3 regions of the Serratia sp. KH_031 genome follow, and region 2 is predicted to be linked to each of the others. Evidence: predicted binding sites of a transcription regulator. Region 2 holds the regulator's gene; each other region holds the start of a gene.
What was found. Region 2 encodes sigma-54, which starts transcription at its own class of promoters, with help from an activator protein. Its sites were predicted from a motif close to GTTGGCACANNTTTCGCTNT; they were not measured.

Region 1: the regulator sigma-54 is predicted to act here: its motif matches at 2,022-2,041, upstream of AC3ISQ_RS15935 (amino acid ABC transporter substrate-binding protein).
Region 3: the regulator sigma-54 is predicted to act here: its motif matches at 1,469-1,488, upstream of AC3ISQ_RS08465 (branched-chain amino acid ABC transporter substrate-binding protein).

Annotation. Positions count from the first base shown of each region.
Region 1 is NZ_CM174496.1:3,553,013-3,559,890, forward strand. Features, by position in the region: gene corC (CNNM family magnesium/cobalt transport protein CorC) at 1-421, shown strand, start outside; gene lnt (apolipoprotein N-acyltransferase) at 429-1,961, shown strand; gene AC3ISQ_RS15935 (amino acid ABC transporter substrate-binding protein) at 2,322-3,218, shown strand; gene AC3ISQ_RS15940 (amino acid ABC transporter permease) at 3,369-4,109, shown strand; gene gltK (glutamate/aspartate ABC transporter permease GltK) at 4,109-4,783, shown strand; gene AC3ISQ_RS15950 (amino acid ABC transporter ATP-binding protein) at 4,783-5,508, shown strand; gene ygjJ (protein YgjJ) at 5,828-6,878, shown strand, end outside.
Region 2 is NZ_CM174496.1:578,379-585,256, forward strand. Features, by position in the region: tRNA gene AC3ISQ_RS02525 (tRNA-Leu) at 53-137, shown strand; gene npr (PTS phosphocarrier protein NPr) at 314-586, opposite strand; gene rapZ (RNase adapter RapZ) at 583-1,437, opposite strand; gene ptsN (PTS IIA-like nitrogen regulatory protein PtsN) at 1,559-2,020, opposite strand; gene hpf (ribosome hibernation promoting factor) at 2,180-2,467, opposite strand; gene rpoN (RNA polymerase factor sigma-54) at 2,491-3,924, opposite strand; gene lptB (LPS export ABC transporter ATP-binding protein) at 3,987-4,712, opposite strand; gene lptA (lipopolysaccharide ABC transporter substrate-binding protein LptA) at 4,719-5,258, opposite strand; gene lptC (LPS export ABC transporter periplasmic protein LptC) at 5,227-5,805, opposite strand; gene kdsC (3-deoxy-manno-octulosonate-8-phosphatase KdsC) at 5,802-6,356, opposite strand; gene kdsD (arabinose-5-phosphate isomerase KdsD) at 6,374-6,878, opposite strand, start outside.
Region 3 is NZ_CM174496.1:1,895,501-1,902,378, reverse strand. Features, by position in the region: gene AC3ISQ_RS08470 (ABC transporter permease subunit) at 1-120, opposite strand, end outside; gene AC3ISQ_RS08465 (branched-chain amino acid ABC transporter substrate-binding protein) at 216-1,349, opposite strand; gene AC3ISQ_RS08460 (hypothetical protein) at 1,738-2,139, opposite strand; tRNA gene AC3ISQ_RS08455 (tRNA-Asn) at 2,816-2,891, shown strand; partial or broken gene AC3ISQ_RS08450 (Arm DNA-binding domain-containing protein) at 3,041-3,380, shown strand; gene AC3ISQ_RS08445 (TetR/AcrR family transcriptional regulator) at 3,428-4,054, opposite strand; gene AC3ISQ_RS08440 (MFS transporter) at 4,174-5,394, shown strand; gene AC3ISQ_RS08435 (SDR family NAD(P)-dependent oxidoreductase) at 5,464-6,228, shown strand; gene tmaR (PTS system regulator TmaR) at 6,464-6,781, opposite strand.

The DNA.
Region 1 (6,878 bases), 1.9 Mb from region 2:
GATGCTAAAAGAATTCCGCTCGCAGCGTTACCACATGGCGATTGTCATTGACGAGTTCGGCGGCGTCTCCGGTCTGGTGACTATTGAAGATATTCTGGAACTGATTGTTGGCGAAATCGAAGACGAATACGACGACGAAGACGATGCCGATATCCGTCAACTCAGCCGCCACACTTATACCGCGCGCGCGCTGACCGACATTGAAGATTTCAACAAAATCTTCGGTACCCAATTTAGCGATGATGAAGTCGACACCATCGGTGGCCTAATTATGCAAGCCTTCGGTCATTTGCCTGCGCGTGGCGAAACGATTGAAATCGAAGGTTACTCTTTCAAAGTTGCCATGGCTGATAGTCGACGTATCATCCAGGTTCATGTAAAAATTCCGGACGATTCTCCGCAACCGAAACTGGAAGACTAAATCACACATGGCTAAAGCCTCTTTACTTGAACGTCAGTGGGTTCGCACCCTACTGGCGCTGTTATTCGGTGCCAGCGGGACGCTGGCGTTCTCACCCTATGATTTCTGGCCTGCGGCCATTGTCTCCCTATTTGGCTTATTGGCCGTCACGCTTAACCGCACCACTAAACAATCCGCTTTACTCGGCTTCTTATGGGGCTTCGGGCTGTTTGGCTCCGGTATCAACTGGGTTTACGTCAGTATTGCTGATTTCGGTGGTATGCCGTTTGCCGTCAATATCTTCTTGGTGGCGCTGCTCGCGGCTTATCTATCGCTGTATACCGGCCTGTTTGCCGGGCTGCTGACACGCATCTGGCCAAAAACTACTTGGTGGCGGTTGGCAATTGCGGCGCCCGCGTTATGGCAAGTGACAGAATTCCTGCGTGGTTGGGTACTAACCGGTTTCCCGTGGCTGCAATTTGGCTACAGCCAGATTGATGGCCCGCTGAAAGGTATTGCACCGATCTTGGGTGTTGATGCCATTACCCTGATTTTGATGAGTCTCAGTGGGTTACTAGTCTTCGCCATCAATCAGCGGCGCATTGCGCCAGCAGTTATCGCCATCGCTATGCTGTTGCTGCCATGGCCGCTGCGCCAATGGCATTGGTTCACTCCGCAACCGGACAAAGCGGTTAACGTCGCGATGGTGCAAGGTAATATTGCTCAATCGATGAAGTGGGACCCACAAGCGCTGGTCGGCACATTACAGGCCTATCTGGATGAAACCCGTCCGTATGTGGGCAAAGCGCCGATCATCATCTGGCCAGAATCCGCCATCCCGGATTACGAGGCCAGCCAGAATGGTTTCCTGACCATGATGGACTCTCTGATGCGTTCCAAAAATAGCAGCCTGATTACCGGTATTGTCGATGTACGCGCCACGCCACAAGGTAACAAAATCTATAACAGCGCCATCGTGCTGGGTGAAAAGCAGCCTTACCGTTATCCCGATGCTAACCGCTACAACAAACACCATTTGGTGCCGTTTGGCGAATATGTTCCATTGGAAACGCTGTTGCGTCCGTTAGCGCCGTTCTTCGATCTGCCAATGTCGTCTTTCAGCCGGGGCGATTACGTTCAGCCACAGTTAAGCGTACGCGGTTACAATCTAACGGCGGCCATTTGCTATGAGATCGTGCTCGGCCAGCAGGTGCGCGACAACTTCCGCCCAGACACTAACTTCCTGCTCACCATCTCTAACGATGCCTGGTTCGGTCACTCTATCGGCCCGTGGCAGCATTTCCAGATGGCACGGATGCGTGCACTGGAGCTTGGACGTCCACTGTTGCGTAGCACCAATAATGGCGTTACCGCTGCCGTGAGCCCAACCGGTGATGTGATTGCTGAGATTCCACAGTTCACCCGTAAAGTGTTGGAAGTGAAAGTGACCCCAACCACCGGCGTTACGCCTTACGCGCGCTTCGGTTCACTGCCAATGTGGATCATCACCGCGCTGTTAGGCGGTATCGCTCTGCTGTTTGCCGTACGTCGTAAGCCATAACCCGCACTGATGGGGATGTCACCTCACATCCCCATCATATTTCTCTGTTAAATCAATCCCTCTGGCACACTCCTTGCTTTACTCCTTGTAAGCCGTAACCGACAACTCTGTTTTTGCCGATTTCGGGTCGTACCCATGCACAATCTCCGAACATAAAGCGCACCATCACGGTGCATGGGGGTTTTATTGCATTGATTTGGTGCGGGTCATGTCGCAAAAAGAGAAACATCTTGGTTTCATTCAATTAACAATCGGCTATTTTCTAACGGCGCTACGTTGTAGGACTATCTTTATAACGTGAGCACTGAAAATCTGTCGCTCCCTGAGCGTCAGTCTTTACAATCGCGAAGGAGTTAGACCATGAAAATGCGTAAGTTGGCGTTATCGTTATTGCTGATCGGTATGGCAAGTAGCGTCGCCCAAGCTGAAGAACTGACCGGCACGCTGAAAAAAATTCAAGACAATGACGTGATCGTGGTTGGTCATCGTGAATCCTCCGTACCTTTCTCCTACTACGACAACACACAAAAAGTGGTGGGGTACTCACAGGATTACTCCAATGCCATCATCGACGCCATTAAGAAGAAACTGAATAAGCCAGACATGCAGGTGAAGCTGATGCCAATCACCTCGCAGAACCGTATCCCATTGTTGCAGAATGGTACTTTCGACTTTGAGTGCGGTTCTACCACCAACAACTTGGAACGTCAGAAACAAGCCGCCTTCTCCGATACCATCTTCGTAGTCGGTACCCGTCTGTTGGTGAAAAAAGGTTCTGATGTTAAAGACTTCGCCGATCTGAAAGGTAAACCGGTGGTCGTGACTTCGGGTACCACTTCCGAAGTGTTGCTTAACAAGCTGAACGACAAAGATAAGATGAATATGCGCATCATCAGCGCCAAAGATCACGGTGACTCCTTCCGCACGCTGGAAAGTGGTCGCGCGGTGGCCTTTATGATGGATGATGCCCTGCTGGCAGGGGAACGTGCGAAAGCCAAGAAACCTGATCAGTGGGAAATTGTCGGCACCGCGCAATCGAAAGAAGCCTACGGCTGTATGCTGCGTAAAGACGATCCACAATTCAAGAAACTGGTTGATGACACCATCGCTCAAGCCCAGACCTCTGGAACTGCGACTAAGTGGTTCGAAACGTGGTTCACCAAACCGATCCCACCAAAAAATCTCAACCTGAACTTCGAACTGTCTGACGACATGAAGCAATTGTTCAAAGAGCCAAATGACAAAGCATTGAACTAATAACTATAGAGCCGGAAGGTAAAACCAACCGGCCCAGTTGATGACACAGACAGGTCTTATGGGCGGTCGTTCCCCGCCCACTTTTCCCCTCAGAAATGTTGGAGATGTCATCAAGCTTTTGGGTGTTTCACACCCTTTACGGAGTTGAATATGTCAATAGATTGGAACTGGGGTATCTTCCTGCAGCAGGCCCCATTTGGGAATACCACTTACCTCGGTTGGATTTGGTCCGGCTTTCAGGTAACGGTCGCCCTCTCCATCTGCGCTTGGATTATTGCCTTCTTTGTCGGTTCTCTGTTCGGTATTTTACGTACCGTCCCCAACCGCTTTCTTTCCACCCTCGGTACCGTTTACGTCGAACTGTTCCGTAACGTACCGCTGATCGTGCAATTCTTTACTTGGTATTTGGTGATCCCGGAACTGCTGCCACCTGACATGGGTATGTGGTTCAAAACCGAGCTCGATCCCAACGTGCAGTTCTTCGTCTCTTCCATGTTGTGTCTGGGTCTGTTCACCGCCGCCCGTGTGTGCGAGCAAGTGCGCTCTGGCATTCAGTCACTGCCACGCGGCCAGCAAGCCGCTGGGTTGGCAATGGGGCTGACGCTGCCACAAACCTACCGCTATGTGTTGTTGCCCAACGCCTACCGGGTGATCGTTCCGCCGATGACCTCAGAAATGCTTAACTTGGTCAAAAACTCCGCCATCGCATCCACTATCGGTTTAGTGGATATGGCAGCGCAGGCCGGTAAGTTGCTGGATTACTCCGCTCATGCCTATGAGTCCTTTACCGCCATCACATTGGCTTATGTCGGCATTAACGCGGTGATCATGTTGATCATGCGGATGGTAGAAAAGAAAGTGCAGTTACCTGGCAATATGGGGAGTAAATAATGTACGAATTTGATTGGGCATCGATTGTCCCGAGCTTCCCTTACTTGTTACAAGGGATGGTGATCACGCTGAAAATCACCGTGACCGCCATTGTTATCGGCATCGTCTGGGGGACTATACTGGCGGTGATGCGCATGTCGCCGATTAAGCCGATTAGCTGGTTCGCCACCCTGTACGTCAACCTGTTCCGCTCCGTTCCACTGGTGATGGTGCTGCTGTGGTTCTATCTGGTAGTCCCTAGCTTTTTACAACAAGTTCTTGGAATCTCACCGAAAACCGATATTCGCCTAGTTTCAGCTATGATAGCCTTCTCCTTGTTTGAAGCGGCTTATTACTCAGAAATTATCCGAGCTGGTATCCAGAGCGTTTCACGCGGCCAATCTTCCGCAGCGTTGGCATTGGGCATGACTCATTGGCAATCGATGAAACTGGTTATCTTGCCGCAGGCATTCCGCGCCATGGTTCCGCTGCTACTGACTCAAGGCATCGTATTGTTCCAAGATACCTCGCTGGTTTACGTCTTGAGTCTGGCTGACTTCTTCCGTACCGCCTCCACCATTGGTGAGCGCGATGGTACACAGGTCGAAATGATCCTGTTTGCTGGTTTTGTCTATTTTGTTATCAGTATCGCCGCCTCGGCGCTGGTGAGCTATTTGAAGAAAAGGACTGTGTGATGATTTCCTTAAAAAATGTTTCCAAGTGGTACGGTCATTTCCAGGTACTGTCCGAATGCTCCACCGAGGTCAAAAAAGGTGAGGTCGTGGTCGTCTGTGGCCCTTCCGGCTCAGGTAAATCGACGCTGATCAAAACCGTTAACGGCCTGGAGCCGATCCAACAAGGGGAAATCCGGGTCAACGACATTCCGGTGAATGATAAAAAAACCAACCTCGCGCAGCTGCGTTCCCGCGTTGGGATGGTGTTCCAGCATTTTGAGTTATTCCCACACCTGTCTATTCTCGAAAACCTGATCCTGGCACAGGTCAAAGTGTTAAAGCGCGATAAAGCCGCAGCACGTGAGAAAGGCTTGAAGTTACTAAAACGTGTGGGGTTAACCGCCCATGCCGACAAATACCCAGCGCAGCTTTCCGGCGGCCAGCAGCAGCGTGTAGCCATTGCCCGCGCCCTGTGTATGGACCCAATCGCCATGCTGTTTGACGAACCGACTTCGGCACTCGACCCAGAGATGATCAACGAAGTGCTGGACGTGATGGTCGAGCTGGCGCACGAAGGGATGACCATGATGGTCGTGACCCACGAAATGGGCTTTGCGCGTAAAGTGGCACACCGCGTGATCTTTATGGACGAAGGTAAAATTGTAGAAGATCGTAACAAAGACGATTTCTTCAATAACCCGGAATCTGAACGCGCCAAAGAGTTTTTGGCAAAAATCCTGCACTAATGCCATTCAGGGGGCAATCGCCCCCTACTTCTCTTCAAATCTGTCATCTTTATCCGAAAGTAAAATTTACTAAAAAGACACTCACCTCATCACGCATGCGTTATCTTCGTGCGGTAGTTTGTTTTTATTGATCATTTCCCATTTCCACTGAGAACATCGCTTCGCTTAAGACCCTGCTTAAATATCCGTTAATGTGACCAAGTTAATGCTTTACTAAATATTAACTTACATTTAGTAAAACTCATTACTAAACTTCCTCTCGCACCAGTCATTTAAACCTAGCTCCACACAATAAAAAACCAATACACCGGAAGTAAAAATGAGAATAATTTCAATCAGCTCCGTATTATTGCTGGCTTCTTTTGGCCTGCAAGCGCAAGAAAGCACGGTTCCAGCAGAGCACAATGAATTAGCGCCCCCCGCCATGACCACACAAGGGTTTGATTGGCGCTTTTATGGCGAGTTAGGTATCGGTGGCAGCACCGCTCTTGAAGGTAAAGAGAAACATCTCTATCAGGACGGAACCTATATCGAAGGGGGGATCGAGGTTAAATACGATCACTGGTTTGGTTTACTGTATGGCGAAGGTTGGACAGTACAGGCAGACGACAACGGCAACGCTTGGGTACCCGATCATAGTTGGGGTGGCTTTGAAGGCGGTATCAACCGTTTCTATGGTGGCTACCGCACCGATAAAGGCACGGAGATGATCCTGAGCGTGCGCAACGACTCCTCACTGGACGATTTACAATGGTGGGGCGACTTCACCCCCGAATTTGGCTATGTGATCCCCAATACCCGCGATCTCAGCTACGCAGCCAAACTGCAAAACTTGACCGGCAAGTTCCGCTACAGCATTACCGCAGCACCGCAATCACGCATTGACGAAAGTAAAGCCCTGCTGCATTTCGGCAAATATGACCGCTATTCAGATAAATACGCCTATCAGGCGATGGTTAACGGCTACACCTTGTATGACATCGTAGACGGCATCACCTTGCTCAACGGCTTGGAACTGACCGATGGCACCGGACAACTGTATGTGATGGGATTGCAGGGCAAAAACTTAGCCAGCCGCGTTTGGCATCACACCGGTAAAGGTGATGGTCGTCACCCCGGCAGTGAAACCGGTTTTATGGCCAGTGCGATGGTTGAAGCCTTCAAAGAATTCTACCTCTCCACCGCGTATAGCTACGCCCAACACCGTTTGGACAACGCCAAAGACACCACCACTTCTTACGCACAATTCGGTATCTGGTATGCCTACGGTGATGGCAAATTCGCCACTGCGCTGGACAGCAAATTCTTTATGAATAACGACACCACAGACAGCAGCGATGCCGTATTCCTGATGCAATATTTTTACTGGT
Region 2 (6,878 bases):
GCGTTGATCGCTGACAGGTATAATGCGCGTGTTTTCCGAATACTACATCAGTGCCGGAGTGGCGAAATTGGTAGACGCAGTTGATTCAAAATCAACCGTCGAAAGACTTGCCGGTTCGAGTCCGGCCTCCGGCACCATTTGTAGTAAGCAAATCAAGTCGCCTAGAGCGGCTTTTTTTGTACCTGAAATTCAGCCCCGTAGGGCTTTCCTCGTTTTTTCAGTCAAAACAAATTAGCCTAATGCAATCTACAACCGTGCATCAAAAGCTCATCTCAAAAGATCAACAGCCCCTAGTAACTTGATAAATAAATCGTTAATCCTCATCAAAACCAGAATTAAACAGTTCAATCACCGCTGCCAATGCCTTCTCTTCTTCAGGGCCGGTGGCTTCGACTTCAATTTGGCGACCTTGTGCAGAATCCAGCATTAACAGCGCGATCACGCTGCTGGCTTCGGCCTCGGTGCCGCTATCGTTACGTAGCAACACCTCAGCATCAAAACTCTGCACCAGTTCGAACAGTTTCATCGCTGGGCGGGCATGCATACCCAGCTTATTTTTGATTTCTACCGTTTGTTTGACCGTCATTGTTTGCGCTTTTCCAACGTGCGGTGGCGCGACTGTACGTTCTTGCCGCGAGCGCGGAAGTAGTCGGCCAACTGTTCTGCCACATACACCGAACGGTGTTTACCGCCGGTACAGCCGATGGCCACCGTCAGGTAGCTACGGTTGTTGGTTTCCAGCATTGGCAACCACTGTTCCAGATAGCTACGGGTCTGGTAGATAAAATTATGCACTTCGGTATGACGATCGAGGAACGAGGCAACTGGTTTATCCAAACCGGTCATCGGACGCAGTTTGGGATCCCAGTGCGGGTTTGGTAGGAAACGGACATCGAATACGTAGTCGGCGTCGATCGGGATACCGTGTTTAAAGCCGAAGGATTCGAACACCATCGTCAGTTCACGCTCACGTTTGCCCAGTAAGCGGGTACGGAGCATTTCAGCCAGTTCATGAACCGACATTTCTGACGTGTCGATAATCAAATCGGCACGTGAACGCAGCGGTTCCAGCAGATCGCTTTCTTCATCGATGGCACTTTCCAGCGACAGATTTTTGTTGGAAAGCGGATGTAGACGGCGAGTATCGCTGTAACGACGGATCAGAGTGTTGCGATCGGCGTCGAGGAACAGCAATTGCGGCGAGAAGCTGTCTGGCAGTTGCGTCATGGCCTGTTCAAACACTTCCGGAGATTCAGGCATGTTACGCACGTCAATACTGACTGCGGCGGAACCGTTGCGTTCAGCCAGCGCTTGGGCAAGCTGCGGCAGCAGTACCACGGGTAGGTTATCAACGCAGTAAAAACCCATATCTTCCAACGCCCGCAAGGCGACGGATTTCCCTGAACCTGAACGGCCGCTGACAATCATCAGCACCATGTGGTCACTCCCCTAAGATCGCAATGGCGTTCATTGCCATTGTTGGAAACGTTATTCCCCCGACCGAGTCGCATCGGGAGCCATCTATCGCGCTAGTACAACTAGAATCGCCCGCCGGGCATTACTCGGTAATAATCTGGTAAAGCTCTTCGTCGCTCTGCGCGGCACGCAGGCGACGACAGACGGTTTTGTCAGCCAGGCACTTGGCAACCAGCGACAGAGTATGCAAATGGGTTTTACATTGGTCGGCCGGAACCAGTAAAGCAAACAACAAATCAACGGGTTGATTGTCGATGGCATCAAAAGCGATCGGCTGTTCGAGGCGAATAAATACGCCTACGGCGCGCAGAGTATCCTCTTCCAACTTACCGTGAGGAATAGCGATACCGTTACCTATGCCAGTACTGCCCATGCGCTCCCGAGTTAGAATGGCGTCAAACACCACCTGTGGTGGCAGATTCAACTGCTTGGCAGCCAACTCGCTGATAATCTCCAATGCCCGTTTTTTACTGGTGCAATGGACGTCGCTTTTGGTGCACTCGATAGTCAATACCGAGCTTAACTGCATTAGTTCGTTGTTCATCTCATCTTCACTTGAGCTCTTTTATCAAACGGCACGATAAAGGAGTTTTCATTTTTTGCCCTGGTAACGGTTCGGCGCGCTACCTTACGGATAACGCGCCAATGCTGCCGTGTAGCTTTTGGGCTACGTCTGGGTTGCGTACAGATGCGACCCAGAATGTCAGTGTTGTTTTAATTTGTCTTTATGTTTGTTCAATTGACGCGCCAGTTTGTCGATCAGGGTGTCAATTGCGGCATACATATCTTCTTTTTCCGAGGTGGCGTGCAACTCGCCTCCATTCACGTGCAGCGTTGCTTCGGCAATCTGCTGCACTTTTTCCACACTTAATACGACATACACCTGATTAATGCGATCAAAATAATGTTCGAGTTTGGCGAACTTATTGTTCACAAACTCACGCAATGAATCGGTGATTTCGATGTGCTGTCCGGTAATGTTGAGCTGCATAATGTCTTCCTTCTCAGTAGAGGTCAAACCAACTGTTTACGTTGGTTCGACGGCGGGATGGACAAAGACTCTCGGTACTTGGCGACAGTTCGCCGTGCGACAATAATCCCTTGTTCGGAGAGAACGTTCGCCAGCTTGCTGTCACTAAGCGGTTTGGCGGGGTTTTCCGCCGCGATTAATTTCTTCACCAATGCCCTGATCGCCGTCGAGGAGGCTTCGCCACCGCTGTCGGTATTCACATGGCTGGAGAAGAAATATTTCAACTCGAAAATCCCGCGCGGACTGTGCAAAAACTTTTGCGTTGTAACGCGCGAGATAGTCGATTCATGCATCTCCACGGTTTGGGCGATATCCGCCAACACCATGGGCTTCATAAATTCTTCCCCCTGTTCAAAGAACATCTGCTGCTGATCGACAATACAGCGGGTCACTTTGAGCAAGGTATCGTTACGGCTTTCCAGACTTTTGATCAGCCACTTCGCTTCCTGCAAATTGCTACGAATAAACTGCCCATCAGCTTCACTACGTGCGCTGTTACCCAGTGCGGCATACTGCTGGTTGATCTTCAGGCGCGGGATACTGTCAGCATTCAGCTCGACCATCCATTTGTCCTGCACCTTGTGCACCAGTACGTCTGGGATCACATACTCGGACTCACCGGTATTGATCGACTGGCCAGGGCGCGGATCGAGCGACTGGATCAACAGCATCGCTTCTTTCAGTGTATCTTCTTTTAGCCGGGTTGTTCGCATCAGGCTACGGAAATCGTGATTTGCCAGCAGATCCAGATGATCGCTAATGATCAGCCGCGCTTCGGCCAGATACGGAGTGTCTTTGGCGTACTGAGAAAGCTGAACTAACAAACAATCGCGCAGATCGCGTGCGGCGACGCCGATAGGATCGAAATGCTGTACCCGCTTCAATACCGCTTCTACTTCGTCGATAGTCACATTTTCGTCACCGATACTCTCTAGAATTTCTTCCAGTGAGACGGTGAGGTAGCCGGTGTCATCCACGGCGTCGACGATGGAAGTGGCGATAGCGGTATCGGTCTCGGAAAATGGCGTCAGATCCACCTGCCACATCAGGTAATCCTGTAGCGTTTGAGTGGTTTCGCCCTGATAGACGGGGAGTTCATCATCGTGGTAATCGGTACCGGTACCGGATGGTGTGCCTGCGGTATAGATTTCATCCCAAGTGGCGTCCAATGGCAGCTCTTCTGGCATGTCCGGTTGTTCCAGCGCCTCGCGGGTATCCAGATCCTCTGTATCGTTACTGGCTTTGGCGTCGATTTCTTCGTGTGGGTCGGTTTGCTCAAGCAGCGGGTTGCTTTCTAACGCGAGTTGAATCTCCTGCTGGAGCTCAAGCGTAGACAACTGCAACAGGCGGATCGCCTGCTGAAGTTGAGGGGTCATTGCCAGTTGTTGGCTCAGACGGAGTTGCAAACCTTGCTTCATAAATCAGCTACTTCCGTTAACCGTCGCGGGTGATTAACCCGCGTGGCACTACCTTTATGGCACTACAGGCGGAACTCTTCGCCCAGATAAACACGCTTGACCTGTTCATCGGCCAGAATCACATCTGGTGCGCCGTGGGCGATCAAATGGCCTTGACTGACAATATAAGCACGTTCACAAACGTCCAGTGTTTCGCGCACGTTATGGTCGGTGATCAGCACACCAAGGCCGCTGTCACGTAGGTGTTCGATGATTTTCTTGATATCGATAACGGAGATCGGGTCAACCCCGGCGAAAGGTTCATCTAGCAGGATGAATTTCGGGTTGGCAGCCAGAGCACGAGCGATCTCGACACGGCGGCGTTCACCACCAGACAATGATTGACCGAGGTTATTGCGCAGATGGCTGATGTGGAACTCTTCCATCAGCTCAACGGCACGGTCATCACGCTGTTCATTGGTGAGATCGTCACGGATTTGCAAAACAGCCATCAGGTTGTCGTAGACGCTCAGACGGCGGAAGATCGAGGCTTCCTGCGGCAGATAGCCGATACCACGGCGCGCACGAGCGTGCAGTGGCAAAATGCTGATGTCTTCTTCGTCGATCACGATGCGTCCTGCATCACGCTGTACGATACCGACCACCATGTAGAAAGTGGTGGTTTTACCTGCACCGTTTGGCCCAAGAAGGCCAACGATCTCGCCGGATTTCACTTTCAGGCTGACATCGGCAACGACCGTACGGCCTTTGTAGGCTTTCGCCAAGTTTTCTGCGATAAGTGTAGCCATAAGGGATTAGTTACTCTTCTTTTGCCCGTTTTTGTCTTGCAACTGTGATGGCACCAGCACCGTTTTTACGCGGCTACCTTTGTCGCTGAACGCTTGCATCTGTTGTTGCTGCACCAAATAGGTGATGCGATCGCCTTTCACGTTGCTGTCGAGCTGTTCCAGATAGGCGTTACCGGTTAGTGTCACCAACTGAGGTGTCACGTCGTAACGAACTTTAGATGCGTGGCCTTTTACGGGTTTGCCATTGTCCTGCATCTGGTAAAACGTTACCGGATTGCCGAAGGCTTCGATATAGGTCTTACTCTGATCTCCACCCGGACGAGTGACGACCACTTTATCCGCTTTGATTTCGATGGTGCCTTGTTTGATCACCACGTTGTCAGTAAAGGTACTGACGTTGCTTTGCATATCCAACGCCTGTTTCAGCGAGTCAATGGTGACTGGCTGGTCGGAGTCTGATTTCAGCGCCCAAGCGGGACTGCTGAGGGCCAAAACCGTGCTGGCGATCAATAGATTACGGAGTTGTTTTTGTGTTCTGAATTTCATAATTGGTCTTGACCTTATCAATCAGCTCAGCGGTTTTTGACCGCAAATTCCCACGCATTTTCATGCCATTAGAGGTAAAGTTGGTACCGTACAGGGTGACTTCATCATCGGAGGCCACGTCCTGAGTAATCAGATTTACCTGAGCGTTATCGGTTTTAATTTTTTCCAACTGTGAAGTCGTGGTCAGGCTGTTGACCTCGACGTGACCGTACAAGTACAGCATCCGATCCTTAGTCAGTTTGGCGCGATCGGCGCGCACTGACCAGGTTGCCACGGCTTCTTCATTAAATAATGTCATTACTGGCTGAGTGAACCAGCTCAGTTCGTCGTTGGTGTAATACTTCACATCTTCAGCTACCAGCTTGTAACTCAATTTACCGGCTGGATTGTACACGATGGTGGTCGTGTGCTGGCTTTGATAAGTCGGATCTTGGTTGTTGACCGGTGCTGGTGCGGCTTTATCGTCAAAGTCCGTCATGTTCCAGCCAATCAGCGATAGGGCGATCAACGCCAACAGGATAGTGATCCAGAGTCTGGTTTTGCTCATATTGACAGCCCTTTGGCGTCCTCCAGCTTGTTCTGCGCCAAAAGAATCAAGTCGCATAATTCACGTACTGCGCCACGACCGCCGGCAATACGTGTGACGTAGTGGGCGCGTGGGATCAGTAACGGGTGAGCATCGGCCACCGCGACAGCCAACCCGACTTGCGCCATGACCGGCCAGTCGATCAGATCATCACCAATGTAGGCAACTTGATCGGCGTTGAGTGACAGTTTATCCAACAGTTCACGGAAGGCCAAAAGCTTATCGGATTGACCTTGGTAAAGATGTGTAATATCCAGCGTTTTCGCCCGGTCTTCCAGCAGTTTTGCTGAACGACCGGTGATGATTGCCACTTCGATATCGGAGGTTTTCAGGCAGCGGATGCCGTAACCGTCGCGCACGTTGAACGCTTTCAGTTCTTCGCCATTGTTGCCCATAAACACTAGGCCGTCTGACAGTACGCCATCGACATCACAAATCAGCAGGCGGATTTTCCCGGCACGTGCCAGCACATCTTGTTCTACCGGCCCGTAGCAGGTTTCAACCATACTCATGCAGTTTTATTCCTTAATCAGACGACGCCGGCGCGTAACATATCATGCATATGTACCACACCCAGCAATTGGTCGCCATCGGCAACCAGCAACGCGGTGATATGGCGTTGTTGCATCAGGTTTAAAGCATCCACCGCCAACGTATTAGGGCGCACGCGTAGACCGCCGTGAGTCATGACATCGACGATTTTTGCGTTGTTGAGGTCGATCCCCATGTCGAACACACGACGTAAGTCACCATCGGTAAAGATACCGGCGATTTTTTTCAAATCGTCGCAAATCACTGTCATACCGAGATTTTTACGGGTGATTTCCAGCAATGCGTCACGCAGTGTGGCATCGGCACTGACCTGTGGGATATCGTCTCCACTGTGCATGATGTCGCTGACGTGTAGCAGTAATCTGCGTCCCAAAGCGCCGCCGGGATGTGACATGGCGAAATCTTCAGGCGTGAAGCCACGCGCTTTTAGCAGTGCGACGGCCAATGCATCGCCCATGACCAACGTTGCTGTGGTGCTGGTG
Region 3 (6,878 bases), 1.3 Mb from region 2:
GTGGGCGAAGTTAATCATGCCGATAATGCCATAAACCATGGTATAGCCGATAGCGATCAGGCCATATACCGCGCCCAACGTCAGGCCATTGACCAGTTGTTGCAGGAAGAAAACATCCATAATTTGTATCTCACCCGGTGATGGGACGCCAACAGGAGCGCCCCAATAAAATCATGGCATGGCCCCCGCCTTAGCGACGGGGAACCGTTGAATGTTTACTTCGTCAATTGTTGGTATTTACCTTTGTCATCCCACTGATAAACCACGTAATCAGAGACTTTCAAGTCACCTTTTTGATCCCAAGCTTTTTTGCCCATTACCGTGTCGACATCATGAGTTTTCAGCCATTCACTGGCTTTAGGGCTATCCGCTGCCGTTTTCCCATTCGTCGCCTTGAACGCTGCGGCGATAGCCTGGATAGAAGCGTAGGAATACAGGGTGTAACCTTCAGGTTCAAAACCGCTGGCGCGGAATTTAGCGATCACCGCTTTACCTTCAGGAATTTGACGTGGGTCGTTACCGAAGGTCATCAACACGCCATTGGTGTATTGAGGTCCACCGGCAGCGGTGACTAACTCCTCAGTCACTACACAGTCACCAGAGAAGAACTTAGCCTGTACGCCTTGTTCACGCATCTGGCGCACCAACGGCCCGGCTTCTGGGTGACAGCCGCCGAAGTACACCACATCTGGTTTTTTCGATGCTATTTTGGTGACTAACGCGTTGAAATCTTTCTCGCCACGCGAAAGCCCTTCATACAACACATCGTCTACCCCACGTTTTTTCAACGCGGCTCTGGCGGCATCCGCCAGCCCTTGTCCGTAAGTGTCTTTGTCATGGATAATCGCGACTTTTTTCGCTTTCAACGTGTCAATCATATAGTTAGCGGCAATCACTCCTTGCTGATCATCACGCCCACACATGCGGAACATATTTGGGAAACCACGCTCTGTGATTTGTGGGTTGGTAGAGCCGGGAGTGATGGAGAGAACACCGGCCTCGTCATACACTTCGGAAGCTGGCATGGTGGAAGATGAACAGAAATGCCCCACCACCGCCGCGACTTTATCCTGATCTACCAGTCGGTTAGCCGCAGCTACCGCCTGTTTGGGTTCACAGGAATCATCGCCCTGTACCAGTTTGATTTTTTCCCCGTTGATACCACCAGCGGCGTTAATGTCTTCTGCGGCTTGTGAAGCGCCGCGCCAATATTGATCCCCATAGGTGGCATTAGGCCCAGTAAATGGCCCAGCGACACCGATAACAACATCAGCCTGGGCATAAAAAGCAGAACCAAAACAACCGATAAGCACAGCAGCGAGCGGACTTTTAATCAATTTCAATGACATTATTCTCTTCCTCAGCACTGTTTTAGCGAAACGCCAGAGGCGTGATACGAGCGGTCACTTTATGTGTAGTCGGGGAAAATAATTTTCGCGAGGGCGCACTCACATTCCCCGCAATTAAATAAGCAAAAATCCAGCCAATGTGACGGCTGATACATTATTTTGGCGATTTTGCGCGCGATCTCAGCGGAAAAAATGAAGGAGCTCACTACTGAACGAAAGGAAAAAAGGGAGAAGTTTTAGATTGGTGACTCAATGGCGCCATATTGCACCATCAATGTGCAATATCATTGAAGTACTGATAAAAAAATAGCGCCCTCATTTGGGGCGCCATTCGGCTTTTAGTATTCCCGGACCATCCTTGAACACTGTCCTTCCCATTTGGGCAGGATTAATTCTTTTCTACACGATCAACCAATGAGTTGGTCAGGTCGGTACGAATATCGTTACAGGTTTTGGAGATACGGAACTGGTAAGCAGAGTCCATGATCACGTTAACATCGCTGCTCACGCTCTCACGCACTTTCATATACAGTTTGGCTTGCGTCACGATACGGTTCAATTCAGTACTTTTAGCCTGATATTGTGCCGGGTTGACTTGTTGTAACGCATTTAGCTCTTTCAAGCAGCTATACATGATGGCGTCATTACCTGCGCCAACAGAAGGCGATTCTTGTTTCGCCTGTAAAGTAGCCGCTTCAGCCGGTGCTGTTTTAGATTTAGAACGATTGCCCGCATTTTGACAACCTGCCAGTAATAGACAAAGAGTGACTATCGCAATTGTTTTTTTCATTGATTTTAAAACTCCGGGAATACAAAGGAACGGTATTAATTTGCCGCTATTAGTACAACTCCACGTAGCATAGAGCAGTAGTCTTACACCTGCCAACCCCCGCAAAAAACGTTAAATTTGCAAGAGTAATCCTAAAGGCTCGTTAGATTATCATGGAAGAACCCCAGAGAAAACCCCAAAATCGGCATACATAACTTATACTTCAGTAGATTACCACAATCACGAGCTTTAACCAGCTGGCTTGATCACTATATTGATGAAAAAACAGGATATCTACTGCCACTATAGTGATCAATTTTTACGTCCTTCATTCCTACTAGAATAAAAAAACAACAGACCGCACAAAATGCCCCTGTCATGGTGACAGTATGATTAATATCATCGAAATATTTGAATACATTAGATACCACTTTGATATTTAATTTATTCACCATTTGTAAACCGTGGCGAAATAAGATTCAGCCTTTGGATGAAATGATAAAATCGAGTCACTCGTCCATAGGTGATATAACAAATAAAATGACACTCAATGAGTGACTATTTATCCATCAACACTATCGATAATATGCCGAAAAACCCTGCAAGATGCTCATTCCAGCAGCAAACGCGCTTTTCACTCATTTAGTGCTTTGACAAACCTTCAGACGCTCGTTATTATGCGCCCCGTTCACACGATTCCTCTGTAGTTCAGTCGGTAGAACGGCGGACTGTTAATCCGTATGTCACTGGTTCGAGTCCAGTCAGAGGAGCCAACTTCTTGTTTTCATGCCTCTTTGTGAATCCCTATCTAATTAAGATTCAATAAATTATCGTGAAAAATATTCCCGATGCGTTTTCAGTTTTCCCTTTGCATTGGGAGAAATTTGGGATCAAGTTGGTTCGATAATGGAGTGCCCCCCATATATCTCTCAATGACACGAAAATCCGCAGTCTCAAGCCTTCTGATAAATCCTTTAAAGTCTCCGATTCACACGGCCTATACCTTTTGGTCAATTCAGGCGGTTCACGTCTCTGATATCTCAAATATCACATAAACAAAAAAGAATCCCGTCTAAGTTTAGGTGCTTACCCCGATGTACCCCTGTCTGGCGCCCAGCAACAGCGTGATGGTATCCGCAAGCTGCTGGCGCAGAACATCAACCCCGCCCAACAACGTCTCGCCGAAAAGCCGACCGCTCACCGGAAAGGTCTTTAAGACCGTGGCACTTGAGTGGCATAAGGGCAATATAAAATGGTCGCAGTTGAGAGGACCTCTGGATACCCAAACAAGCTCAAGCAGCGACAACGGTTAACGTGTGGCGTCACAAACATCCGACGCGCAGCTATCCCATACGCGCATAACCTGGCTGATAGCCGCATTCAGCTGGGAAAGCGGCACGCCATCTCGTGCCTGCATGGAAATCCCGGTCAGGAAGGTATAGAACACCGTGCCAAGCACAGCCGGATCAGTTGCAGCAGCCAATTCGCCCGCTGTGATGGCGCGCTGCACACAAGCGTTCAGACCCACTCGTGACCTGGAACGCTCGTTAGCCAGCGCTTTCTGGATATGTCTATTTTCTGGCGAACAGGTGCTGGCTGAAAGCACCAGCAGGCAACCCAGAGGGTGGCTGCGGTCTGTCTGCATCCTTGCCGAACGCCGCAATGATTGCTCAATGGCCTCTTTCGGTGGCAACGATTCATCCCAAAGGCTGGCAACAACCTGCCCATACATCCCGATATAACGCCCCACCACTTCCTGGAACAACAACTCCTTCGAGCCGAAGGCCGCATAAAAGCTCGGCGCGGAAATTCCCCCCATACCCTCTTTAAGCAGGGTGAGCGTGGTGGATTCGTAGCCGTGTTCCCAAAAAAGAAGCATGGCTTGATTGATCGCTTCATCTCGATCGAAGTTGCGGGGGCGCCCCATTTTTGCCATGGAAGTTTCTTTCTAAGACAGGATACTTAAATACTAACCGATACAAAAGTGATTGACCAGCCGGGACGAATATCATTATATTTATACCAATCGATATAAATGTGCATAAGAGATCGACAATGAATAAAACGGTTTCATCGCCAGTGCCGGGCATCGTTTGCACTCCTACAGCCGAAACGCTTCCCCGTGCGGGTTTGCTCGCTCTGGCAATGACCGGCTTCGTGGCTATGCTGACCGAAATCCTTCCGGCTGGCTTACTACCACAGATAAGTGAGGGGCTACACGTATCAGATGCCATGGGGGGGCAACTCATGACCGTCTTCTCCCTCGGCTCACTTCTGACAGCCATCCCGTTGACTGCCGCAACCAGGGGCTGGCGTAGACGGTCAGTTTTGCTGCTGGCGATCATCGGGTTTCTCATTTTCAACACTATTACCGCGCTATCAACCAGCTATCCATTGACATTAATCGCACGTTTCCTGGCGGGTGTCGCGGCAGGGCTGGCGTGGGGGTTGCTGGCTGGATATGCACGACGCATGGTGAGTGCCCCCTTGCAAGGACAGGCCATGGCGATAGCGATGGTAGGAGTGCCTTTGGCGCTGTCGTTGGGTATGCCTTTAGGGACCTCGGTTGGAACGATGGTTGGTTGGCGCAGCACCTTCGGGATCATCTCGGGACTGACGTTAGCGCTGGTGTTTTGGGTACTGCTCAAGGTACCTGACTATCCGGGGCAAGAAGCAGACCAACGCATGCCAATACGCGAGGTCTTCACTACCCCAGGCGTGCGTCCAGTGCTGATTGTGATTCTGGCATGGATGCTAGCGCATAACATTCTCTACACCTATATCGTGCCCTTCCTGGCATCTGCCGGACTTTCCAGTCGAGTGGATGTTGTACTGCTGGTGTTTGGCATCGCCTCGTTGCTTGGGATTTGGCTCGTGGGCTTGTTGGCCAATCGATGGCTACGCTTACTGGTGATGAGCAGCTTAGGCGCATTTGCTCTCGTCGCTGCGGTACTCCAGATCGGCGGCACGGTGCCGATGGTGGTTTACCTTAGCGTTGCTGTTTGGGGGCTGACTTTTGGTGGTGCGCCGACATTGTTACAGACGGCTTCAGCCGATACGGCTGGAGAGAATTCTGATGTTGCGCAATCGATGGTAGTGACGGCCTGGAACCTGGCTATCACTGGCGGCGGTTTAGTTGGCGGACTATTGCTCGAAATGAACGGCGTTGCTTCTTTTCCATGGATATTGCTGGCCTTACTGCTGGCCGCTCTTGTCGTGGTCTGGCTTGCCAAAGAGCACGGATTTAGATCAGGACAGCGAGACTCAACAAGATGATTTTTTCCTACCCACACCGGCAAATTGTTACCCGGTATTTTTCAAAAACATGATGACAAAGGAGTACAAATGAACACAGGTTCTCTCAACGGAAAAAATGCCCTAGTCACTGGAGCCGGTTCTGGTATCGGTCGACATGTTGCCATTGCTTTAGCGGCGGAAGGCGCCCGCGTGGTACTGGTTGGCCGGCGTATCGCCGAACTTCAGCAAACCGGCGAAGAGATCGAGCGAAAGGGAGGAAGTTATTTGGCGGTAGAAGCTGATATCACTGATGAAGAGAGCGTGCGGACACTTCTGGATAAAGCGCTTGCTGGCCGTAAGCGACTGGACATCGCGATCAACGGCGCAGGTATGTTTCGTGCCGGCACCATTGACGAAACAGAGCTTGATACCTTCAAGGAAGTCCTGACAACCAATACTGTCGGTACCTGGCTATGCCTGAAGCATGAAATCCTCGCAATGAAACGTCAAGGTGGTAACAGCGTCATCATCAACATTGCCTCGAATGTCGGTTATCACCTCACTCGACCGGGAACAAGTGCTTATGCCGCCTCCAAAGCAGCAGTGACCGTCCTCACGCGAACCGCAGCGCTGGAAGCCATTAGCCATGGCATCCGTATAAACAGTGTCAGCCCTGGCCCTGTTGATACATCAATGTCCTACCGCGCGGGTGAAGACAAAGCGGCACGCGATGGGCGCGTCGCAGCGACCAATCCGTCCAGACGTGTCGCAAGCCTGGACGAAATTGCCTCTGCCGTACTTTGGTTGTGCTCCGACGGAGCCGCCTACACGGTCGGCCAGGATCTGGTCGTGGACGGGGGCGCCTCAGTCTAACGGGTGACTTAATAAGAACGACTGTGTTTGCCCAATCCTACTCATCTGGGGCTAGTGAAAGCTGGCTAGTTACTGGCAAAAGCGATTCCAGTCAGAGAACCATATTTAAAAAGCCGATTTAAGGAAACTTAAACCGGTTTTTTGCTATTTTGCAGTCGTCAAAAATAAAAAGAGCCGAACAAATGTCGGCTCAGATAAGGCACTGTTCCCCGGTCAGGTCGGGGTTGAGTTTGGGTTACTTCACATCACCCATGGTTTTCAGCTTTTTGGACAGCTCACGACGTTCTTTAGACAGATCGGCGTTCTTGATAATGTAGTCATCAACACGATCTTCATAGTCGCCACGCATGTTGGCAATGATCGCCTGAATATCTTCAATGCTCATACCTGGTTTGATGTACTCACTCAAGTTGTCGAGCAACAGCACGCGCTTCTGGTTATCGCGGATTTTCTTCTCGTTATCGACGATTTCACGTTGCAGCTTGTTTTTACGACGAAACATACGCACAAACTCCAGAACGTCCTGGAAACTCGGCTTATTTGCATTATCCATCTTCATACCCTTGCTTTAGTAATACACAGATTCGATTCTTTGGTTTTACACCCACAATGTGACCAAGATACAGGTTTGTGGTGGCTAGACACAACAG